Regions from separate parts of the Paenibacillus sp. y28 genome, predicted to be linked through region 2. Evidence: riboswitches for the same ligand, from Rfam matches in the RefSeq annotation. Region 2 holds a riboswitch; each other region holds the start of a gene.

Region 1 (7,410 bases), on a different contig from region 2:
CACTACTTCTTTATCATCCGGGATTTTATCTATAATGGCATCTACACCGTCAATAAGGTCAAAATAAGGAGCATTGATCATCTCAATATTCGTACCTTCAATCCTCCAATCTTGAAAATCGCTGTCATTGCGCACATCCAGGATAAACAGTTCATTCTTATTAATTATTTTTTTGGTTAATTCCCCTGCAGTAATTCCCTTTAGTTCGGCTGCTGTCATTAGGATTTCCCTCCCCGGATAGTAGATGCTTCAGAATCTGAACCCTCAACAAAAACTTTTATTCTTTTTCAATGGGACCTTTCCATTCGGACATTCCGGCGACAACGTTTTTAACATTCTTAAAGCCTTTGCGGCTTAAAAGCTGAGCAGCCATATCACTTCTATTTCCAGTACGGCAAATAACGTGAATATCATCTTCGTGATTCAGTTCATTTACACGTTGCTCCAGCTCTCCAAGCGGTATAGAAACAGCACCTGGTATTCTAGAAAAGGCAAATTCCGCGGGTTCCCGCACATCAAGAAGCTTCATAGCAGGATTTTCCTTTATTTGTTGCTCCAGCTCTTCATTTGTTATCGTATGAGGGTATTTGCGCTCCTCTTTAACCTCGGAAGGATCGGATTTCCGTACAAAATGATGAAGCACGTTTCCCTCTTGATTGGAGCCAAGATATTGATGCCCCGTTGTTTTGGCCCAGCTTTGAATGTCGGCTAACGAGCCTTTGTCCGTAGCCTCAACTTCAAGAACTTGACCAGCTGCAAGTTCTTCTAGAGCTTTCTTTGTCTTGACAATGGGCATCGGACAAGCAAGACCCTTTGCGTCCAACACTTTGTCTACTTTGATAGCCATGAACTAACCCCTCCTTGAGCAATTTCTTCAGTTCTTCAGCCCGATGATTCATTCCGCCAAATTAATGTTTTTACGTATCCTGTTGAATGTAAGAATTATTGTAATCCAGCTCATTATTTCGCTCAGTAACTAGTATTCATCAACTCTTTTGCTTCATACGGCAGTAGCTGCTGCCAATTTCCATCCATAGACCTCCAATCAGCCTCATTGTACATATACCCGTATGGGTATGTAAATAATATAAATCAATGTTGATTAAACGTCAAGCGCCAATGTTGCTTAGGCGAATCGCTGTTAGAGTTGGCGCGCGCACGCGCTTCAGTAACAATAAAACGCACAGCTGACCCAAAGAAGGGAAGCTGTGCGTTTCATTTACTTATGAATGGAGCGAGCTCGAAATCCCGGATGCAACCGGTTCCTAGAAGAGCGCCTTCACCCCGTAGAGCACCAGACCAATCAGGAAGCCGCAGATCGCTCCGTTTACCCGAATCCACTGCAAATCCTTGCCGGCCTTGTCTTCAATCAGCTCGATTAATGCTTCATCATCCAGCTTGGAAATGTTCTCGCGGGCCAAATCGCCGATTTTGGAATAATTGCGCTCCATAAAGCCCATGATTTTGGCGACGAGCCATTGATCCGCGGCTTGCAGCCGTTCCGGGTTGTTTCTAGCCTTCTCGATAAGCCCGGATAAGAAAGGGACGATGATTGTGTCCGCAAATTCCGGCTGCTCAATCCACTCCATCAGCAGTTCCTTGATCACGTTTAGAACACGGGCAAGCTTCTCTTCCGTAATGAAGCTCTCAATCAGCTTCTCCCGCCATTGCTCCAGGTGGCTGTTTACGTTCGGATTGGAGCCCAGCGCCGCAAGCTCGGTCCGAATCGCATCCAGCATGTGGGTTCTCCCGGGATGACCGGGTGTTCGGAGATCATTCAGGGTGGAGAGAATCAGATTTTGCAGGATGCCGCCCAGCTTCTCCTCGTTCATAAAGCCGACAAACGCGTTCACGGCAAATGCCATCATCCCGCTCAGCTCCAGCCGCTCAATGGCCTGGATCGCCATCCGGCCCAGCGACAAGCGAACCTGCTCGCGAAGCACCCACTGCGCCGCCTTATCGGCTGCAAAGTCCAGGACGGATTCCTCGACCCGGCGGTTCACCAGCTCCCTGGCCATCCAATCGACGGTGCCGCTCAGCTCTACAGACCGGATAAGCGCCGCGAGCTCTTTCTGCAGCCAGCCCGCACAAGCATCCGCTGAGATGCTGTCCACAGTATGCTTCAGAAAAGACCGGATACCGGCCTTCACGCTGTCCTTCTGCAGCTCCGTCTCGGCTGTATCCAGCAAGCGGGACGTAAGCTGAAGCTGGCGGATTTTGTCCTCGATGCTTGTCTTGTTGAGCAGATGGGTCTCCAGCGCGGAGACGAGCGCATCCGTGAGCTTGTCCCGGTTCTTGGGCAGCAGGCGGGTATGCGGGATCGGAATGTTCAGCGGGTGGCGGAACAGGGCGGTGACGGCGAACCAGTCGGCCAGCCCGCCGACCAGTCCGGCCTCAAAGCCGCTCTGCAGCAGCCTTCCCCAAGCTGCATCCTGCAGCGGAATGGTTGCCGCGAACCCCGCGGCCATGACACCTAAGGACAGGGTGGCGATATGCTTTGTTTCTTTTTTGGCCATGACAGTTCCACCTTTAATCATACAAGTAATGGTTAGAGCAGCAATGCTGCTTCTGCAAAAAAAAGTGTCCAGCTCTAGTATAGCTCGTTCGAGGGTCAAATTAGTACATTCAGGTAAATAATATCTTGTTATTTTGCCGAATTCCACCGAAAATCACATTTTCGGCTGTAATTTCTTGCCGAATCCTGGAGGTTCGTTTATGATTAACGAAGGATGTAGGACAATCGAATAACGGAAACAGGTGCTTGTTTCGCCGAAGGGCTGCTTCGGCACAAGCTTAAAAGGGAAGCTCGGTGCAATGCCGACACGGTCCCGCCACTGTATTAGCAGAGTTGCAGCAATAGACGTCACTGGCCTGAGCGGCCGGGAAGACAGCCTGCAATGATGACGCTTAAGTCAGGAGACCTGCCTGTTTCGACAGCACTGCGTTACCTACGGGAGATAGGGAGGTGTTAGGACGGCCACAGGGGCATAGTAAACCTATGGGCATCTTTACCTTTTTCATGCGGAGGGGGAGAGATGTCTTTTTTGCTGCCGCCAGAAGCGAAGCTGTCCTGCAATTTGACGGGGATTAAGCGGAAGAGATGAACGCGGCACGAATCAAACGAATTGAAATAAAGAAAGAGAGCAATAAGCAATAGAGCAATAAGAGCAATAAGAGCAAAGGTGCTTTTCAAAGCAAGCCCAATTTGGTATATTGTTAATCGTAATAATTACGAATAATATGTTCGAGCAACGGACAAGAGAGAGGGAAACATGAGAAATCTGGTCATGTCACACATTTTGAAACCGGCGGCGCTGGTTGTTCTATGGACGTGCATAATGATGATTGTCTTCGGCTGCAGCAGCGCTGCTCCGCAGGCGGGTGATCCGCAGCAGACGGGAACGGCGTCCCGGCAGCCGGAGGAGGTTGTTCTGGCTGCTCACCGCGATCTCGCCCCAGGGCCGAAGGACGCTTATTATACAAGCTCGATTCTGTACGTATGGGAGCCGCTGATTACATCCGGCGAAGACGGCAAGCCGGCGCCGAAGCTGGCCAAGTCCTGGAGCATGTCGGAGGACGGCAAAACCTGGACCTTCAAGCTGCAGGAACATGTCACGTTCCATGACGGGGAGAAATTCAACGCGGACGCGGTCCTTGCGAACTTCAACCGGTACAAGCAGGTCAGCCCGAAAACCTCGCCTTTTTATACATTGAACATGAAAAGCACCTATCCGAGCCTGAAGGATGTGGTGAAGGTCGATGATTTGACGTTCCAGCTTGTATTCGATAATCCGCAGCCGACGCTGCCGTATTCGATGGTCAATTTTGCAAGCCCGATGTACAGCCCGAAAAACTTTGACGCCCAAGGCGACTTCAACGGGCTGCCGCAGGGCACGGGACCGTTCAAGCTGATCGAGCACCAAAAGGACCAATATTCCTTGCTGGAAGCCTACGACGGCTATTACGGGGAAAAAGCGAAAACGAAGCGTATCCGCGTCCGTGTCATTCCTGATCCGGATACCCGCTTGTCTGCGCTGAAATCCGGTGAAATTATGGGGGTTATGGATATTGGGGCTATTCCTCCGGCTCTGGCCAAGGAGCTGGTTAAGGACCCGAGCTTTGAGCTGTCAGCGACCAAATCTACGATTTCCCACTATATTCAGGTTAACGGGCGAAAAGCTCCTTTTGACGATGTGAGGATGCGCAGAGCACTCAGTCTCGCTATTGACCGCCAGCAGCTGGTGAAGGAGCTGTATCTTGGTTATCCGACGCCGACAGTGAATCTGCTGAACGTTACGTCGCCTTTTTATAAAGATATTCCGGTCGAATACAATGTGACGGAGGCGAAGCGTCTGGCGGCCGAGGTGCTGGGCGGCAAACGGGAAAAGGTCGATCTGCTCGTGCCTACCTATGGTCTGGACCGTTATCCGTACAAGGCGCAGGCTGAGCTGCTGCAGGCGGAATTCAAGGAGCTTGGTCTGGATGTAGAGATTCGGATTTTGGACAGCGCCGCCTTCAAGGACGCGCAGGCCAAGGGCCATTACAATCTGGCGCTGAGCACTCAAGGCTTGCCGAACGGCGATCCGTACACGATTTTGACCAACTATTTGTCCAGTGAAGGCTCCAGCAACAAAACGTACGGCCTTGGCTATAGCAATCCGCATGCCGATGAGCTGGTGAAGCAGCTTGCGGGCGTGCTGGACATGGACGAGCGCAAGAAACTGTACGATGAGCTGCAGCAAATTTCGGCCGACGATTTGCCGACAATTGCACTGTTTAACGATGCCAGCCTGATTGCGTATAACAAAAAAATTAAAGGCTATCAGGCGACGATTTACGGAACAACCCTTTCGCAGCTGGAGTGGGCGAAGTAAAATGGCGTACCTCCTCCGCAGAATTGCCGCTGCGATTCCGGTTCTGCTGGGCATCTCGATGATTGCATTTGTTTTAAGCGTCATCTCCCCAGGCGATCCGGCGGTAGAGTCGCTAAGCATGAGCGGGGTCAGAGAGCCGACGCAGGAAGAGATTGATGCCAAGCGGGCCGAGCTCGGCCTGAACGATCCGCTGCCGGTTCAATACGGCCGCTGGCTTCTCCGGGCGGTACAGGGTGACCTTGGCACCTCTTATATGACAAAGGACTCGGTAAGCGGCGAGATTGCCCGCCGCCTGCCGGTTACACTTTCGGTGGCGGTATTGGCGGTTGTTTTCGCTGCAGGGACGGGCATTCCGCTCGGGATGCTGATGGCGCTGAGGCGCAGCAGCTGGCTGGATCATGCGGGCAGGGCCATAGCATTGACCGTTGTCTCCATTCCCGGCTTCTGGCTGGCTATTATGCTGATTACGCTGTTCTCGGAGAAGCTCCAACTGCTGCCCACGAGCGGCTACGGCACCTGGAAGCATCTGATTATGCCCGCTATCGTGCTGGCCGCCGGAACGAGCGCGATTCTGATGCGCTTGACCCGGGCATCCCTGCTGGAGGTCATGAACCAGAGCTATATGTTGACCGCCAAAGCCAAAGGCCTGCGAGAGCGGAGCATTGTGCTGCGCCATGCGATCCGTAATGCGCTTATTCCGCTTGTAACAGTGATCGGGACGTATTTCGGTTCGATTCTCGGCGGTTCTGTAATTGTCGAGGTTATTTTTGCGCTGCCGGGGATTGGCAGATTCGCCGTGGAAGGCATTTACCGCCGGGATTATCCGGTGATTCAAGGCTACGTTGTTTTTACAGGAGCGGTGTATGTGCTGTTTAATCTGCTGACAGACATCTCCTACCGTTTTATACATCCGCAGATGAAGCTGGGAGGGAAGCTGAAATGATCGTGCGTCGTACGGGAGAACGGCTTCCCCTCACCGATCGGCTGAGAGGACTGGGGCGGGCGCTGAATATTTCGGGCTGTATTGCTGTGGGAGTGCTGGCGGTTGTTCTATTCTGCAGCCTGCTGGCACCATGGCTTGCTCCCTATGATCCGGTGCAGGTGAAGATGTCCGAGCGGCTTGCCCCGATGTCGGCTACCCATCTGCTGGGGACAGATACACTCGGGCGAGATGTGTTCAGCAGGCTGCTGTACGGCGGCCGTATATCCATTGTACTGGCGGCGGCTGTAACGGCGACAACGATGCTGATAGGCATCGTTATTGGAACGGCGGCCGGTTATTTCGGCGGCCGAGTCGATGAATGGCTGCAGAGCTTTATCAGCATGTTTCAAGGCCTGCCGAGCTTAAGCTTGATGCTGGCGATTGCCGGCACGCTTGGCCCGGGCACCAAAAGCTTGTTTATCGCGCTTATCTTCACCTCCTGGGCGGATTTCTCCCGGGTTGTGCGCGGCGAAGCGATGAAAATTCGCGAGGAGAGCTATATCGAGGGCATTCGCGCTGTCGGTGCCGGGCATCCGTATATTATTTGCAAATATGTGCTCCCGAATATGATCGGACCGCTTCTTGTTTTGTTTACGATTCGGCTGGGCCGGGTTATTTTGTCTATCGCCTCTCTTAGCTTTCTCGGGCTCGGCTTGCAGCCGCCCGCACCCGATTGGGGGGTGATGGTCAGCGATGCGCGATCTTATTTTCGAAGCCATCTTCATCTCATTGTGGCGCCGGGGCTGTGCATTGCTGCAGTAGCCTTGTCCATGAATTTACTTGGGGATGCGCTGCGGGACGCGTTCGATTCCAAGCTGACCCAGGACAAAACCTGGCTGTCGTGACCAAGCAGACGGAAGGAGGGACAGCCTGTGCCAGGCAAGCTTTTATCCATTCAGCACGTCAGTGTGCAGTTTCGGACCGGGAACGGCGTTGTACGGGCCGTTGACGATGCGGCTCTGGATGTGGAGGAGGGTCAAATTGCAGGCCTTATCGGAGAGACGGGCAGCGGCAAATCCGTACTGGGTCTGTCTATTCCGCGGCTGCTGCCTTCCAATGCCAAGGTTTCCGGATCTATTTTGTTCAAGGGCGAGCAGCTGACCGGACTGGATGACGAAGCGATGCGGCGCTTGCGCGGCCGGGAAATTGCCTTTATCCCGCAAAATCCGGCGACATCGCTCAATCCGGTGCTGCGTGTCGGCTATCAGATTGCTGAAGCCGTTCAAGGGCTGGTTTCGCCCAAGGCCAGGCGCGCCAAGGCGGCGGAGCTGCTCAGGCGGATGGATATGCCGGAGCCGGAAGAGAAGCTGCGCAAGTATCCCTTCGAGCTGAGCGGCGGAATGAAGCAGCGTATCTTGACGGCCATCGGCACTGCTGGAACGCCTTCGCTGCTGATTGCCGATGAGCCGACGAAGGGGCTTGACGCTCTCGTGCGCAATCAGGTGATCGGGCTGCTGCACCGGGCGGCCAAGCAGACGGGAGCGGGCATGATCGTGATTACCCATGATCTCCATGTTGCCCGGGCTCTGTGCGATATAATCGGTGTCATGTATG
Region 2 (7,410 bases):
AGGTGGGCGGCTTTGCGGCATCCTTTGCCAAGTTTGGCGGCATCTTCGCGATTACGCAGATTCCGCTGGCGATTAGTGAAGGGCTGCTGACGGTCCTGATCTGGAACTGGCTGCAATCCTTCAGCACACAGGAATTGTCGCTGCTGCAGCGCAAAATGAAAGGGGCCGATCAATCATGAAACGAAGCACCCAAAATGTGCTGATTCTTCTCGGGGTTATCCTGCTGGCGGTGCTGCCGCTGCTGCTGGTGGATGCGGAATTCGGCGGGGCCGACGGCGCTGCGGAGGAAATGATTCAGACGCTTCATCCGTCCTATGAGCCGTGGTTTTCGCCCTTTTTTGAGCTGCCGTCGGAGACGGAAAGTATGCTGTTTGCGCTGCAGGCGGCGCTTGGGGCCGGCTTTATCGGCTACGTGCTGGGGCTGTTCAGAGGCAGATCGGGCAAAACGAAGCCCCAATGATGCAGCGCATCGATACGATATCGTACACCAACAAGCTGCGAGCCGTTTCTCCTTTGTGGAAAAGCGGGCTCGCAGCGCTGTTGTTTGTGCTGGCTTATGCGGCGCACCCGGTGGTGCAGCTGGCGATTGGCGCATGGATGTCCCTCTGGATTATCGGATATGCCCGTATCCCGGCGCGGTTTTATTTGATGCTTCTGGGAAGCTCCTGCTTGTTCTATATGGCCAGTCTGCCGGCGCTGCTTGTGCAGCTGACTCCGGCCGGGCAGGCCGCGGACGGGGCTTCCCTGCTGATTCAGTACACCGCAGGCGGCTGGACGGCTTATGTTACGGAGTCCGGGCTGGAGACTGCGCTGACGCTGCTTGTCCGGATTGCGGCCTGCCTGTCCTGTATGTTCTTCGTTACGCTGACAACGCCGATGCCGGATCTGTTTCAAGTGATGGGCAAGCTGAAGCTGCCGCCGCTGCTGCTGGAGCTGATGCTGATTATGTACCGCTTTATATTCCTGCTGTCGCAGACGGCGAGGGATATGTATACGGCCCAGCGGGCCCGGGGCGGCCAAGCCGGGTTTAAAGGCAGGCTGAACGATACGGCGCTGCTTATTGTGCGAATATTCGGCAAGACGATGCAGCGGTACCGGGGCTTGTCCTTCGGCTTAATGGCCAGGGGCTTCACAGGCGACATCCGGATGGCACCGTACGAGCCGAAGGGGATTTCCTTCCGCTATAAGGCGGAAAGCGGCGCAGGCGTCTTGCTTTTGCTCCTGCTGGAGCTGTGGTTGCGATGGAGGGGATAAGATGAATGAACGCGCGAAGGCGGACAACATGGATTTTTTGACGGAGGGCACTCATCCGATTGTGGAGGCGGAGTCTGTCGTCTTCAGCTATCCCGGCGCCGCGAACGCGGCGTTAAACGGGTTGACGCTGCGTATCCCGGCCGGCTGCAGAACGGCCATTTGCGGCCATAACGGATCGGGCAAATCAACATTTTTCCTGCACGCCCTCGGCCTGCACCGGCCATCCTCCGGCCGTCTGCTGTGGAAGGGGACGGAGCTGTCCTACCAGGCCAAGCAGCTTAAGAAGCTGCGCCAGCAGGTGGGGCTTGTGTTCCAGGACCCGGAGCAGCAGTTAATTTTGAACACGCCCGGGGAAGATGTTTCTTATGGTCTGCGTAATGCCGGCGTGGCGGAGGCGGATATTCGGCACAGGGTGAAGCAGGTGCTCAATGCCATGGGGCTGGACCGCCTGACGGATACGCCGCTGCACCACTTAAGCCTCGGCCAGAAAAAAAGAGTCGCCCTGGCCGGTGTTTTGGCGCTGGAGCCGGAGCTGCTGCTGCTGGACGAGCCGACGGCTTACTTGGATCGGGGCTCGGAGCGCCAGCTAATGGAGGAGCTGGATCGGGTACACAAGAGCGGCATTACCGTCGTGATGGCGACCCATGACATGAATTTGGCCTATGCCTGGGCAGACTGGATCCTGGTTATGGATCAGGGGCGGTGCGTCATGGCGGGCACGCCGGAGCAGGTGTTTCGGAATGAGGCTGCGATTACGGCGCTGGGGCTGGAGCTGCCGATGCTGCTTGAGCTGTGGCAGGCGCTGCCCGAACAGGTGAGAGAGCATTCGGCTCCACCCCGGACGGTGGAGGAAATGAAGCGGTATTTGAACCGCCTTCCCTTTGCCGGGACATAGAGGATGATCATTGCCTGGCATGCTTATCCGGCTGCATGGAGCAAAGGCAGCAATACTAGGTGTTGCATAAAAATATAAATATGTGTATTATTATTCATTGTAACCTAGATAGACCAAAACAACCGCATAGCGTGGAAATAGGTGCTTTGGCGCAGCAGCCAAGGCTTAAAAGGGAAGTCCGGTGCAACACCGGCGCGGTCCCGCCACTGTAACAGAGGAGCTTGCCGCAAGGAAATGCCACTGGTCCGTCGGACTGGGAAGGTTTGCGACATGCGAGGATTCTGGAGCCAGGAGACCTGCCTATTTTGACAACACTGCAGTACCTACGGGAGATAGGGAGGTGTTAAAGATGGGAGCTACTGATCGACAGACCAGCAGGCATCTTTACCTTTATTTTCTATGGGGTAAATGATGTCTTTTTTTGTTTTCTATTTTAGATTTAGGCAATAGATGACAAGAAACTGAACCAATCCATGGGAGGCTGGGTAAAAATGAAAAGCAGTCATTTGGGGTATCCGCGCATTGGCGCAAACAGACAGTGGAAAAAGGCGCTGGAGCAGTTCTGGGCAGGCAAGCTGCCGGAGGATGAATTCGTCCGGGAGGTTACGGCCATTCGGCTGGACAATCTGAAGGTGCAGCAGGACAAAGGCATCGAGCTTATTCCGGTCGGAGATTTCTCTTTGTATGACCATGTGCTGGACACGGCCGTCATGTTCGGTATCGTTCCGAAGCGCTTTGCCTATGAGGGCGGTCCGGTTCCGCTGGCCACCTATTTTGCCATGGCCCGCGGGAACAAGGAGGCGGCTGCCTGCGAGATGACCAAATGGTTCAACACCAACTATCACTATATCGTTCCCGAGCTGAATGATACGGTACCGGTCTTGACCGAGAACCGCCCGCTGGCGGCCTACCGGGAAGCCAGGCAGCAGCTTGGCATTGAAGGCAAGCCGGTTATCCTCGGGCCGCTGACGTTTGTGAAGCTGTCCAAAGGCTACGGCAGCACGCCGGTGGCTGAGGTGGTTGCCACATTCATCCCGCTGTATGCACAGCTGCTGCAGGAGCTGGAATCGGAGGGCGTTCAGTGGGTTCAGGTGGATGAACCGATTTTATCCACAACCGTCACAGCCGGGGATGTGGAGCTGCTGAATAAAGTGTACACGGAGCTGAAGCAGGCGGCACCGAAGCTGAGCTTGCTGCTGCAAACATACTTTGATGCGGTCGATTATTACGAGCAGGTCATCGCTCTTCCGGTACAGGGAATCGGACTGGATTTCCTGCATGATCGCGGGCGGAACCTGAAGCAGCTTCAAAAGCACGGCTTCCCGCAGGATAAGGTTCTGGCAGCCGGGCTGATTGACGGAAGAAACATTTGGCGGGCCGATTTGGATGAGGCGATCAGGCTTGCCGGTCGTTTGGCGGCGTTCGTTCCAGCTGACCGGCTCATTGTGCAGCCGTCCTCCAGCCTGCTTCATGTCCCGGTCTCGACCCGGTCGGAGACCGATTTGGACCCTGTCTTGAAGGATGCGCTTGCCTTCGCGGAAGAAAAGCTGGAGGAGCTTGCGGTATTGAAGCAGGCCTTGGAGAACGGGCCGGAAGCCGTATCCGGACAGCTGGCCTCAAGCCGGGAAGCCCGCAGGCAGCTTAATGCATCTCCGGAGCGGAACCGGACCGCGATTCAGCAGGCGATTGCACAAATTACGAAGCAGAAGTTCGGCCGCGCGCTTCCGTTTGCCGACCGCCGACCGCTGCAGCAGGCCCAATGGCAGCTCCCGCTGCTGCCGACAACCACTATCGGCAGCTTCCCGCAAACCGCAGAGGTGCGTCAGGCTCGCCAAAAATGGAGAAAAGGCGAATGGAGCGAATCGCAGTACAGCGAGTTCATTGAAGCCCAAATCCGGACCTGGATTGAATTACAGGAACAGCTCGGTATTGACGTGCTCGTCCACGGCGAATTCGAGCGGACGGACATGGTGGAGTTTTTCGGGGAGAAGCTGGCGGGCTTTGCTTTTACAAGAAACGGCTGGGTACAGTCCTACGGCTCCCGCTGCGTCAAGCCGCCTGTCATTTATGGGGATGTGGCTTTTACCGCCCCGATGACGGTCACGGAAAGCGTATTTGCGCAGTCCTTGACCAAGAAGCCGGTGAAGGGCATGCTGACCGGTCCGGTGACGATTCTGAACTGGTCGTTCGTGCGGGATGACTTGTCCCGCGAGCAGGTGGCCTACCAGATTGCCTTGGCGCTGCGCGCCGAGGTGGAAGCGCTGGAGCAGGCAGGCATCGAAATGATTCAGGTCGATGAGCCGGCCGTCCGCGAAGGGCTGCCGCTGAAGCAGCAGGATAAGGAGGCTTACATTCAGTGGGCTGTCGATGCTTTCCGTCTGTCTACCTCCACCGTCAAGGATACGACACAAATTCACACTCACATGTGCTATTGCGAGTTCCATGACATGATTGGGGCTATCTCGGACATGGATGCCGACGTCATTTCCATTGAAACCTCGCGCAGCCATGGAGAGCTGATTCACAGCTTTGAGGAAACGGTGTACGGCAAAGGCATTGGCCTTGGCGTATATGATATCCACAGCCCGCGCGTGCCTGCTGTCGAAGAAATGGTCTCGATGATCGACCGTTCCCTTCGCGTGCTGGACCCGAGCCTGTTCTGGATTAACCCGGACTGCGGCCTGAAAACACGCGGCATGGACGAAACCGTCAAATCCTTGCGCAACATGGTGCAGGCTGCCGAAGCGGTCAGGGCGAAGCTGCAATAAGCAACAGTGCATTACCGCAGATGTCCGCGCCATACGCCGGAAGCTGCTTCATTATGAAGTTGAACGACAAATGAGGCGACCGCGGGCGGTTATTCTTGCCGCAGCCGGTCTTTACCAAACGCTGCAGGGCGCTCATCCTTTCCAAAAATAGTACAGCAACCCCCGGGACTGCGATAAAATCGCGTTTCCGGAGAGGTTGCTTTTTTTGATTTGCGGAAATGACAGGAGATAGGGAGAAGACGGAAAGCCCTATTTCGAGTTTGAACTCCAAAAATGGAACATTCCACCTATTCCCGTTTGACCCCCAAAGCGCAGCGGTCTATCCCGAATGGTATGAAAGATACCGTACCGCATCCAGGCACAGACCGGGAACAGCGAGAAGGAGCGTGTGTATGTTTAAAAGGTTTGAACAACGATACGGGGTAGATTTGGGCACATCCAATACACTTATTTATCAGCACGGCCAGGGCATTGTGCTGGCGGAGCCGTCTGTGGTGGCTATCCGCCGGGATACCGGGGAGCTGCAGGCATTTGGCGAGGAAGCGTATGCGATGATCGGAAGAACTCCTGCGAACATAGAGGTGATGTACCCGTTAAAGGACGGCGTCGTTGCTAATTTCGACATCGCGTCCGCCATGCTGAAGCATTTTATCGGCAAAATACAAGGACGGGCCAGCTGGTTCGGCAGCTCCCAGGTGTTCGTCTCCGTCCGCTGCGGCATGACCAATGTGCAGAAACGCGCCGTCGAGGAAATGGTCGTGCACAAGAAAGTCAAGAAGCTGACCACGGTGGAGGAGCCGCTCGCGGCTGCGATTGGAGCAGGGCTGCCTGTCGCAGATCCTATCGGGAGCATGGTGGTGGATATCGGCGGCGGGACGAGCCAGGTGGCCCTGATAGCCTTGGGCGGCATTGTGGTCAGCCAATATATTCCGGTTGGCGGCATGTCTCTGGATCAGGACATCATCGAATATGTGAAGCGGACCTATAATCTGGTCATTGGCGAGCGTACTGCGGAGGAGATCAAGAAAAATATGGCTTCGGCGATTTGGCCGGAAGCGGAGGTGCGGATGGATGTCCGCGGGAATGATCTGGTTGAAGGCTTGCCGAAGACGATATCGATTACGGCTTTGGAGATTTACGAGATACTCAATCACTTTACGATTGCGATTGTAGAGAGTGTCCGGCGTACGATGGAGCAGTGCCCCCCGGAGCTGGCGGGGGATGTGATGGAGCAGGGAATTTTGCTGTGCGGCGGCGGGGCGCTGCTGTACGGGCTGGATCAGCGGCTGCAAAGTGAACTCGGTGTCCCGGTTCTTGTTGCCGAGCAGCCGATGGAATGCATTGCGCAAGGGGCCGGGAAAATGCTCGGCTACAAGGCGGAACGAGCCGCATCCGCCGGCTCTGCAAGAAAATCCTCCTATCCGCCGGAGGCGAATGACGTTTTGGAGCAAGCCGGAGCCAATTCCTAGAAGGCCGGTATCAGCAAAAATAGAAGCGAAAAGGCAGGAACAGTATGGAGCGGGGAAAAAAGCCGCATCCCTGCCGGACACTTTAAGAGACAGCAGCTGCAACCTTAAGTAGAGGTAGCACGTTATGTAAAGAGAGTGCTTTTTCTAGATTTTTCTTGCAAATTTATTATATTATTCCACAAGTCAGGCGTAAGGAGGACAGCATGGTGAAAAAAGCAGTGCTTGCTGCACTTTTGCTTATCCTGAGCATTGCGGCCGGGTGCAGTCCGAAAGAAGCTTTACAGCAGGATTCCGCTGCGCCTAACATCAATCTTCAAATCAGCAAGCCGGACGGTCGGGATGACAAAAGTGTTCAGCTGCTCAAGGAGCCGAAGGTGGTGGAGGCGGTTATGAATATGCTGCAGCAGGTTCCCTGGGAAAACACAAAAATTTTAATGTCCCGGCTGCCGGATTACAAAATTACAACCGTCGGCACCGAGCATCCCGACTCCTACGAGTCGTTGACAATTGGCGTATGGGTCTCTTCCGGCCAGGCTGCAATTGAGGTATTGATCGAGGGGCATAACAAGTACGGGAAAATGAGCAAATTGGACAGCGAGAAGCTGCTCGCAATTCTTTCGGCCGCAGGAAGCCGTGAATAAAGAAACCGGCCGGCTTAGTAATAATCAAAGGTAATTTCACAAATCATCCTTGAGCTTGGTCTATAAAAATTGGAAAATGAGCCGGACATCAGCTGCCCGGCATCTTCTTGTATTTAGCAGCGAGCTGAGAGAAAGCAAATCTATCACACTGCTTCTATTTTTATAGTTCAACCATTCAAGCATTCAATCATTCAGTCATAATACTGTATGAATCTTTCCTGCTCGGGGATATCATCATCCAGAAGCAGATCCACCCGCAGCAATTCTGCTTTATGCTCGAGCTTGGCGATGAAGAGGGCGTAGTAGTCGCTAAAGGTCGGGTAAGTGAACAATCCGTACCCCCGTGTCGCTATGATTTTGTTGACCGCCTTGATTTTCTCGGG
Region 3 (7,410 bases), on a different contig from region 2:
TTCTGGACATGGAAACGGTCCGTCACGCGGATGCCGCTTTTCGGGCTATGGCAGAGAGCGGAATTCGGGCGATTTCCGGCAAGGTGATGATGGACCGGGGCGAGGACGTGCCGGAGTCGCTTGCCGAGGATACAGACCGTTCGATGCAGGAAAGCGTCGATTTGCTGGAACGGTGGCACGGTTACGACGGCGGGCGTCTCGGCTATGCGTTCTGCCCCCGGTTTGTGCTGTCCTGCACGGAGCGGCTTTTGCTTGGAGTACGCGACCTGTCGGAGCAGTACGGGGTGCTGGTGCATACGCACGCCTCGGAGAACCGCAGCGAAATTGAGCTGGTCGAGCGGGAGCTGGGGATGCGCAATGTGGTTTATTTTGACCATATCGGCCTTGCCACGCCGCGCCTTGTTCTGGCTCACGGGGTATGGCTCGACGAGCAGGAGAAGCGGATCGTCCGGGATCGCGGGGTTAAGCTGACGCATTGTCCGGGGTCGAATTTGAAGCTGGCCTCCGGCATAGCGGAGGTGCCGGATTTGCTGACCCGCTCGATTGCTATGGGGATTGGGGCGGACGGGGCTCCCTGCAACAACACGCTCGACATGTACCAGGAGATGAAGCTGACGGCGCTGCTGCATAAGGTGAAACACGGGCCAAGGGCGATGGATGCCAAAACAGCGCTGCGGATGGCGACGATAGGCGGCGCAGAGGTGCTTGGGCTTGAGCGTGAAATCGGGAGCATTGAAGCGGGGAAAAAAGCGGACCTGCAGCTTGTGGATTTGAACGAGTTTCATGCGTACCCCGCTTATGACGCGGATGTGTATTCACGGCTCGTATACGCGGCGGGCCGCGCCGATGTGGATACGGTTCTGATTGACGGCAATATTGTAATGGAGAACAAAACGGTGCTGACGGTGGATAAAGCAGTGGTGCTGGCAGAGACGGACCGCTGCATCCGGCGGCTGCTGGAACGTATTGGAGGATAAGGAACCGCTGTTGTGAGGGGAAGCGCCGTCTATCCGGTGTGTTGTACGGCGGCAGCGCCGGAGTTTGTACCCGATGGGGGGAGCCGATATGGAATGGCATGAGCTGCTGGGGATCTGGGCCGGCAAGAAGCGGGAGGCGGTGCTGGCCCCGGGGGATTGGGGGCTGATTGACGGCTGTCCTCCCGGCCGCCGCTAAGGCCCCGGTGACATGAGCGAGGAGCGATGATCGGAGCGTCCGGATCAATTGGTTCAATCAAGCTGCTGGATCAAAGGCTGGATATGAAAACGGTGTTTACGACGGATTGTTTGCCCGCGCCATGGACGGGCGGATTGCTGAATAGGGGCTGCTCCAGCTATGGGGCGGCCATTTGGCGATCCGACTAGCGGTTCCGCTCCCCGTAGTTGTTATCACCCGCAAAGCTCCCTCTGGGCGCGCAGTGACCTTTTCCGGTGATAGAAACCGATGAACGAGTCCCTTTCTGCGGTCAAGGTACCTGAGACCCATTCATGCCGATGTGCATGTTTTGGACAAAAGCGCCGCCTATTTTTTGAATCGCTGATGACAGCGTATCCACAATCGGCCTCTGAATCCGCCAAACCCGCGCGGGATGCCGGATGGCGGCGATTTACATTTTTTGGATCGAAAAAAAGTTTGTTTTTGTGGTTTGCCGTAAAACGGAGCAGTATGGCGCATTCAGAGGATCACGTATGATTTTTAGTAGAAAAATAGGCTTTCGAACCAATTGACATGCACAAGATATTGATATAAATTATTTAAAGCAATCTACATATGGTTGTGACGGGTGCTTTTTTCACCAAATAGCGGGTTTGCGGTCCTTGTGCAAGGACACCGGCCGTTAAGAAGCTAGACTAGAAGCGGGTTTATGAGCGTGAGCGAGTGACTTCTAATCTGGAGCTATCGTGAAAAAAGCTTAATAGGGAAGTCCGGTGCAACACCGGCGCGGTCCCGCCACTGTAAGGGAGCAGATTCGGTCCAATCAGCCACTGGCGCAAGGCTTTGATGCCGGGAAGGCGGACCCATCGCAAGGTGCCCCGAGCCAGGAGACCTGCCCGCACACATTGACACACCCCTACGGTCGATAGGAAGGTGTCCGTTACGTCGGTTTACTTGTCAGGCTTGAATAAGCCCTGCCTGTATTCGGCGCATCCGGCACGCCTGTCGCTGATGCGCCTTTTTCGCTGGATAACAGTGAATTCCGCTTGCATGCACGGCATTGCTTTTTATTTCAAGAATAAACAAGACCGGCTTGCGGACAATCGGCGGAGGGTGTTCCGGGCGCAGGGGATAGGGAAAGGGAGACTACATAATGCTTATCGTTTACGATTCCAAGACAGGGAATGTAAAAAGATTCATCGGCAAGCTGAATATGCAGGCGGTGCCGATTGATCACGAAATGATTATCGACGAGCCGTTCGTGCTCGTAACGTATACAACCGGCTTCGGCCAGGCGCCGGATAAGACGCTCTCCTTCTTGAAGCGTAATCATCAGAAGCTGAAGGGGGTTTCGGCCAGCGGCAACCGCAACTGGGGCGAAGGCTTCGCCCGCAGCGCCGACCGGATCGCGGATCTGTACAGCGTCCCGGTGCTGAGCAAGTTCGAGCTGGCCGGAACAATGAAGGATGTAGAACGATTCAAACAGGAGGTGAGCGCAGTTGCGTCATATTGAACTGAACAACATGCTCATGCAGCGGACCGAGGACGGCTTTTTCCAACTGGATAAGGACCGTGAGGCCGTAGAGGCGTTCATGGAGGAAGTCCGTGAGAAGAGCATTCATTTTGCCACGACAGCCGATAAAATCCGATATATGATTGAGGAAGACTTCTACGAAAATGTGCTCGAAACCTACACGCTGGCGCAGGTAGAAGAAATTTATGGCATTACGCATGCATACCGTTTTGAATTTCCTTCGTATATGGCTGCGTCGAAGTTTTATACCGATTATGCCGTCAAAAGCAATGACCGCTCTCTTTATCTGGAGCATTATCCGGACCGGGTTGCGATTGTAGCGCTGCATCTGGCCCGTGGCGACATGGAGGCGGCCCGCGCGCTGGCCGGTTCGATGATGGAGCGCCGGCTGCAGCCGGCTACGCCGACCTTCCTGAATGCCGGGAAAAGCAGACGCGGCGAGATGGTATCGTGCTTCCTGCTGGAGCTGGACGATTCGCTCAATTCCATTAACTACGGCATTGGGACGTGTATGCAGCTTTCCAAAATCGGCGGCGGCGTTGCGGTCAACCTGTCCAAGCTGCGGGGCCGCGGCGAGCCGATCAAGGGTGTCGAAGGGGCGGCCAAGGGCATTATGCCGGTGCTGAAGCTGATGGAGGATGCATTCTCCTACGCCGACCAAATGGGCCAGCGCAAAGGCTCGGGCGCAGGGTATTACAATATTTTCGGCTGGGACGTCATGGAGTTTCTGGACAGCAAAAAAATCAATGCCGACGAGAAAACACGGCTCAAAACGCTGTCGATCGGGCTTATCGTTCCGAACAAGCTGTACACGCTGGCGGAGCGCAACGAGCCGCTGCATGTATTTGCTCCCTATTCCGTTTACAAAGCGTACGGACAGCATATGGACGACATGGACATGGATGAAATGTACGACCGCCTGCTTGCCGATGACCGGGTGAAAAAGAAAGTAGTCATGAGCGCGCGGGACATGCTGATTAAAATTGCTACCATTCAGCTGGAATCCGGCTACCCGTATATTATGAACCGCAGCAACGCCAACAAAGGGCATGCGCTGAAGGATATCGGCACAATCAAGATGTCCAACCTGTGCACGGAGATTTTCCAGCTTCAGGAAACGTCCGAGATCGGGGATTACGGCCAGTCCGATGTTATCCGCCGGGACATCAGCTGTAATCTGGCGTCGCTGAACATCGCCAACGTCATGGAGCGGAAAAAAATCCGCGAATCCGTCCATGAAGGTATGATCGCTCTCACTGCGGTGAGCGATATGACCAGCATTTCCAATGCGCCGGGTGTCGCCAAAGCGAACCGCGAGCTGCATTCGGTCGGGCTGGGCGCGATGAACCTGCACGGCTATTTGGCCAAAAACAACATCGCCTACGACAGCAGCGACGCGATTCAATTCGCCAGAGCCTTCTTTATGGCACTGAACTTCTATTCCCTGGAGAAAAGCGCCGACATCGCAGCCTCGCGCGGCATCGTCTTCGACGGCTTCGAGCAGTCCGAATACGCCAAGGGCACCTACTTTGAACGCTATGAGCGCGAAGATTACCGTCCGGTCTCGGAGAAGGCGAAGGCGTTGTTTGAAGGCATGGAGCTTCCGTCCCCGCAGGACTGGAGCGAGCTGAAAGCCAAGGTGCAGAAGCAAGGCCTGTACCACGCCTACCGGCTTGCGATTGCGCCGACGCAGAGCATCTCCTACATTCAGAATGCCACCTCCAGTGTCATGCCGATTGTAGAGCCGATTGAAACGCGGACCTACGCGAATTCAACGACGTATTATCCGATGCCTTACCTGAATCGCGACAATTTCTTCTATTATAAATCCGCCTATAATATGGATCAGTTCAAGGTCATTGATTTGATTGCCGAAATTCAGACGCACATCGATCAAGGCATCTCGACCGTCCTGCACGTGAACAGCGACGTGACGACGAGACAGCTGGCCCGTTACTATATTTATGCCGCCAAAAAAGGCTTGAAGTCGCTGTACTATACCCGGACGAACCGCTTGTCCGTCGAAGAATGCGTCAGCTGCTCGGTGTAACCAGTGCTTGACCCAAAAGGAGAACCTGAAGATGGATAACAAAGCCAATAAAGGGCCGCTGCGGGCCGTCAACTGGAACCGGCCGGATGATGACTTCACCAGTACGTTCTGGAGCCAGAATATTATGCAGTTTTGGACAGATGAAGAAATTCCGTTGTCCGATGACAAAATGTCATGGATGACGTTATCCGATAATGAACGTGAGCTGTACATGAAAGTGCTCGGAGGCTTGACGCTGCTCGATACCGTGCAGGGCGGCGTCGGGATGCCCAAGATTATGGAGCATGTGGAAGGGCTGCAGCGGAAGGCGGTGCTCGCCTTCATGGGCATGATGGAGCAGATCCATGCCAAATCGTACAGCAGCATTTTCACCACGCTGGCTACAACCGAAGAAATCGACGGCGTATTCCGCTGGGTCGAGCAGAATCCGCGCCTGCAGACGAAGGCGGAGACGATTTCCCAATATTACCGTTCTATCGAAACGCCGAAGGATTTGTATTTGGCGATGGCGGCTTCCGTGCTGCTGGAAAGCTATTTGTTCTACAGCGGATTTTTCTATCCGCTCTATTTGGCCGGACAAGGCAAAATGACCAGCAGCGGCGAAATCATCGATTTGATTTTGCGGGACGAGAGCATTCACGGCTTGTATGTCGGCGTGCTTGCCCAGGAAGTATTCGCGGAGCTGAATGAGGATGAGCAGCAGGCTGCGCTGGAAACGTTCCACGGCTTACTTCACTATTTGCATGGGAACGAGGAGCGTTACACGGAGGAGCTGTACTCGTCGATCGGGCTGGCGGAGGAAGTGAAGCGGTTTGTGCGCTACAACGCCAACAAAGCCTTGATGAATCTGGGGCTGGATACCATCTTCCCGGAGGAAGAAGTGAACCCGATCGTGTTCAACGGGATCAGCACCAGAACGAAGCAGCACGATTTCTTCTCCAAAAAAGGAAACGGCTACGTCCGCACCACCAACGTGGAGCCGCTGACAGACGACGATTTTATTTTCTAATGAATGAAGGCCTGTAAGGCATAGCGAGAAACAATCCACCTGCACCCAATATGCCGTTCCAATTGGAACGCAAAACAAAGTCGTCCTGTTCAGGACGGCTTTTTTTACTGATTACAGCGGCGGCTGACCTGCTTCGGCGGTTTCTCCCGCTGCGCCTCATCCCTGCCAATAAAAATAATGAACCTTTCTGAATGCGGTGTTGTTTATAAAGCATACACAGGAAGGAGGAGGGCGCTTGACCAACAAAGAGCTGTTTGAAGCCTGCAAAAAGGATGTATACAAAACGTGCTTCTTCATGCTGCATCATCCCGACGATGCTGAGGATGTGTGCCAGGATGTGTTTATAACGGTATTCAAGACGGATTGGCATGAAATCGAGCATGTGACTTTTGAGAAAGTGAATTAAACGTATATGCTTCGCGGAAAAGAAATCATCCCAGGCAATCAAGCCAAGGTGAATTTCCTGGGCAGCGGCAGCATGTGGTCGACCGACCGCCGTCATGCAGCGAAACACCGCGCGCTGGGAGCTGCGCGCGTGCAAATGAGGCGATTGACGTGTATGCCGGATTCGAGGGCACGGAGGCGGACATTTATATTTTCTGGTATTATACCGGGGATAAGGACAAGGAAATTCGGATTCCATTGACCAATAAATGAAAACGGAGACCAGTCTCGCCGTGGGCGGATGGGTCTCTTTTTTTAGAGGGGAACAAGCACGGTTAAAGAAAGGGGCCTTTTTTATTTTTTGATGAAAAACAATTATTTCCTTGTGCGTTAGCAAGGATTAGCTGCAAAAGCATCAGTCTGACCGGAATGCCGCACTTTTTCGATATCAAGCATCGTTCATCTACGGTCCGGCTCCCGGCATATCCGACGGAGGTCAACTTCAGCCGCTCAAAGGAGCAATTTTTGTGTCGACACGGTTTTGAAATTTCACTATGCTATACATTATGGAATCCAAATGCTGTTCAAGCGGAACAGCCAGGGGAAGAAGCCGTTTAATTACAGGAAGGAAGGCTGGCCGTCATGGGGCATGTTATTGATGTACAGGGCGTTACATACCGGAATGGAAAAAATGAGCTGTTGAACAATATCAGCTGGCAGGTTCGTCCTAACGAGCACTGGGCGCTGCTCGGTCTAAACGGATCGGGAAAGACGACGCTGCTAAATTTGATTAACGGATATATGTGGCCGACACAGGGCCAAATCTCCGTGCTGGGGCACCGGTTCGGGGAGGTAGATTTGCGGGAGCTGCGCCAGTCCATCGGATGGGTCAGCCAATCGCTGCAGGACAAGCTGTATGCCAGTGATAAGGCGCAAAATATTGTAATCAGCGGGAAATTCGCCTCCATAGGACTGTATGAGCAAATTACGGACGAGGATCAGGCGAAGGCGGAAGCATTTATGAAGACACTCGGCTGCGCTCATTTGTGGGACCGCGAGTTCCGGACCTGCTCTCAGGGGGAGAAGCAAAAAGTGCTCATTTGCCGGGCGTTAATGGCCGAGCCCCGGATTTTAATTTTGGATGAGCCCTGCAACGGCCTGGATTTATTTTCCCGCGAAAAGCTGCTGGACAGCATTGAGGCTTTGTCGCAGCGGCAGGATGCGCCGACCCTGATTTATGTCACGCATCATACGGAGGAAATATTGCCGGTATTCTCCCAT

The links. A riboswitch is a leader RNA that binds a small molecule or an ion and turns the genes downstream of it on or off. The one in region 2 is predicted to bind cobalamin.
Region 1: another riboswitch for cobalamin. It lies ahead of WBG83_RS12750 (ABC transporter substrate-binding protein); the one in region 2 lies ahead of metE (5-methyltetrahydropteroyltriglutamate--homocysteine S-methyltransferase).
Region 3: another riboswitch for cobalamin. It lies ahead of nrdI (class Ib ribonucleoside-diphosphate reductase assembly flavoprotein NrdI); the one in region 2 lies ahead of metE (5-methyltetrahydropteroyltriglutamate--homocysteine S-methyltransferase).

The regions. Positions count from the first base shown of each region.
Region 1 is NZ_JBBBNV010000014.1:5,818-13,227, reverse strand. Features, by position in the region: gene WBG83_RS12765 (MBL fold metallo-hydrolase) at 1-219, opposite strand, end outside; gene WBG83_RS12760 (sulfurtransferase TusA family protein) at 278-847, opposite strand; gene WBG83_RS12755 (DUF445 domain-containing protein) at 1,266-2,516, opposite strand; cobalamin riboswitch at 2,739-2,943, shown strand; gene WBG83_RS12750 (ABC transporter substrate-binding protein) at 3,273-4,874, shown strand; gene nikB (nickel ABC transporter permease) at 4,876-5,817, shown strand; gene WBG83_RS12740 (ABC transporter permease) at 5,814-6,701, shown strand; gene WBG83_RS12735 (ABC transporter ATP-binding protein) at 6,729-7,410, shown strand, end outside.
Region 2 is NZ_JBBBNV010000023.1:20,721-28,130, reverse strand. Features, by position in the region: gene WBG83_RS16950 (energy-coupling factor ABC transporter permease) at 1-179, shown strand, start outside; gene WBG83_RS16945 (energy-coupling factor ABC transporter substrate-binding protein) at 176-460, shown strand; gene cbiQ (cobalt ECF transporter T component CbiQ) at 457-1,254, shown strand; gene WBG83_RS16935 (energy-coupling factor ABC transporter ATP-binding protein) at 1,256-2,149, shown strand; cobalamin riboswitch at 2,272-2,467, shown strand; gene metE (5-methyltetrahydropteroyltriglutamate--homocysteine S-methyltransferase) at 2,641-4,917, shown strand; gene WBG83_RS16925 (rod shape-determining protein) at 5,310-6,386, shown strand; gene WBG83_RS16920 (hypothetical protein) at 6,590-7,027, shown strand; gene WBG83_RS16915 (DUF6630 family protein) at 7,219-7,410, opposite strand, start outside.
Region 3 is NZ_JBBBNV010000019.1:86,862-94,271, forward strand. Features, by position in the region: gene WBG83_RS15460 (5'-deoxyadenosine deaminase) at 1-977, shown strand, start outside; gene WBG83_RS15465 (hypothetical protein) at 1,200-1,361, shown strand; cobalamin riboswitch at 1,857-2,066, shown strand; gene nrdI (class Ib ribonucleoside-diphosphate reductase assembly flavoprotein NrdI) at 2,306-2,665, shown strand; gene nrdE (class 1b ribonucleoside-diphosphate reductase subunit alpha) at 2,652-4,736, shown strand; gene nrdF (class 1b ribonucleoside-diphosphate reductase subunit beta) at 4,768-5,745, shown strand; gene WBG83_RS15485 (hypothetical protein) at 5,735-6,247, opposite strand; gene WBG83_RS15490 (ABC transporter ATP-binding protein) at 6,772-7,410, shown strand, end outside.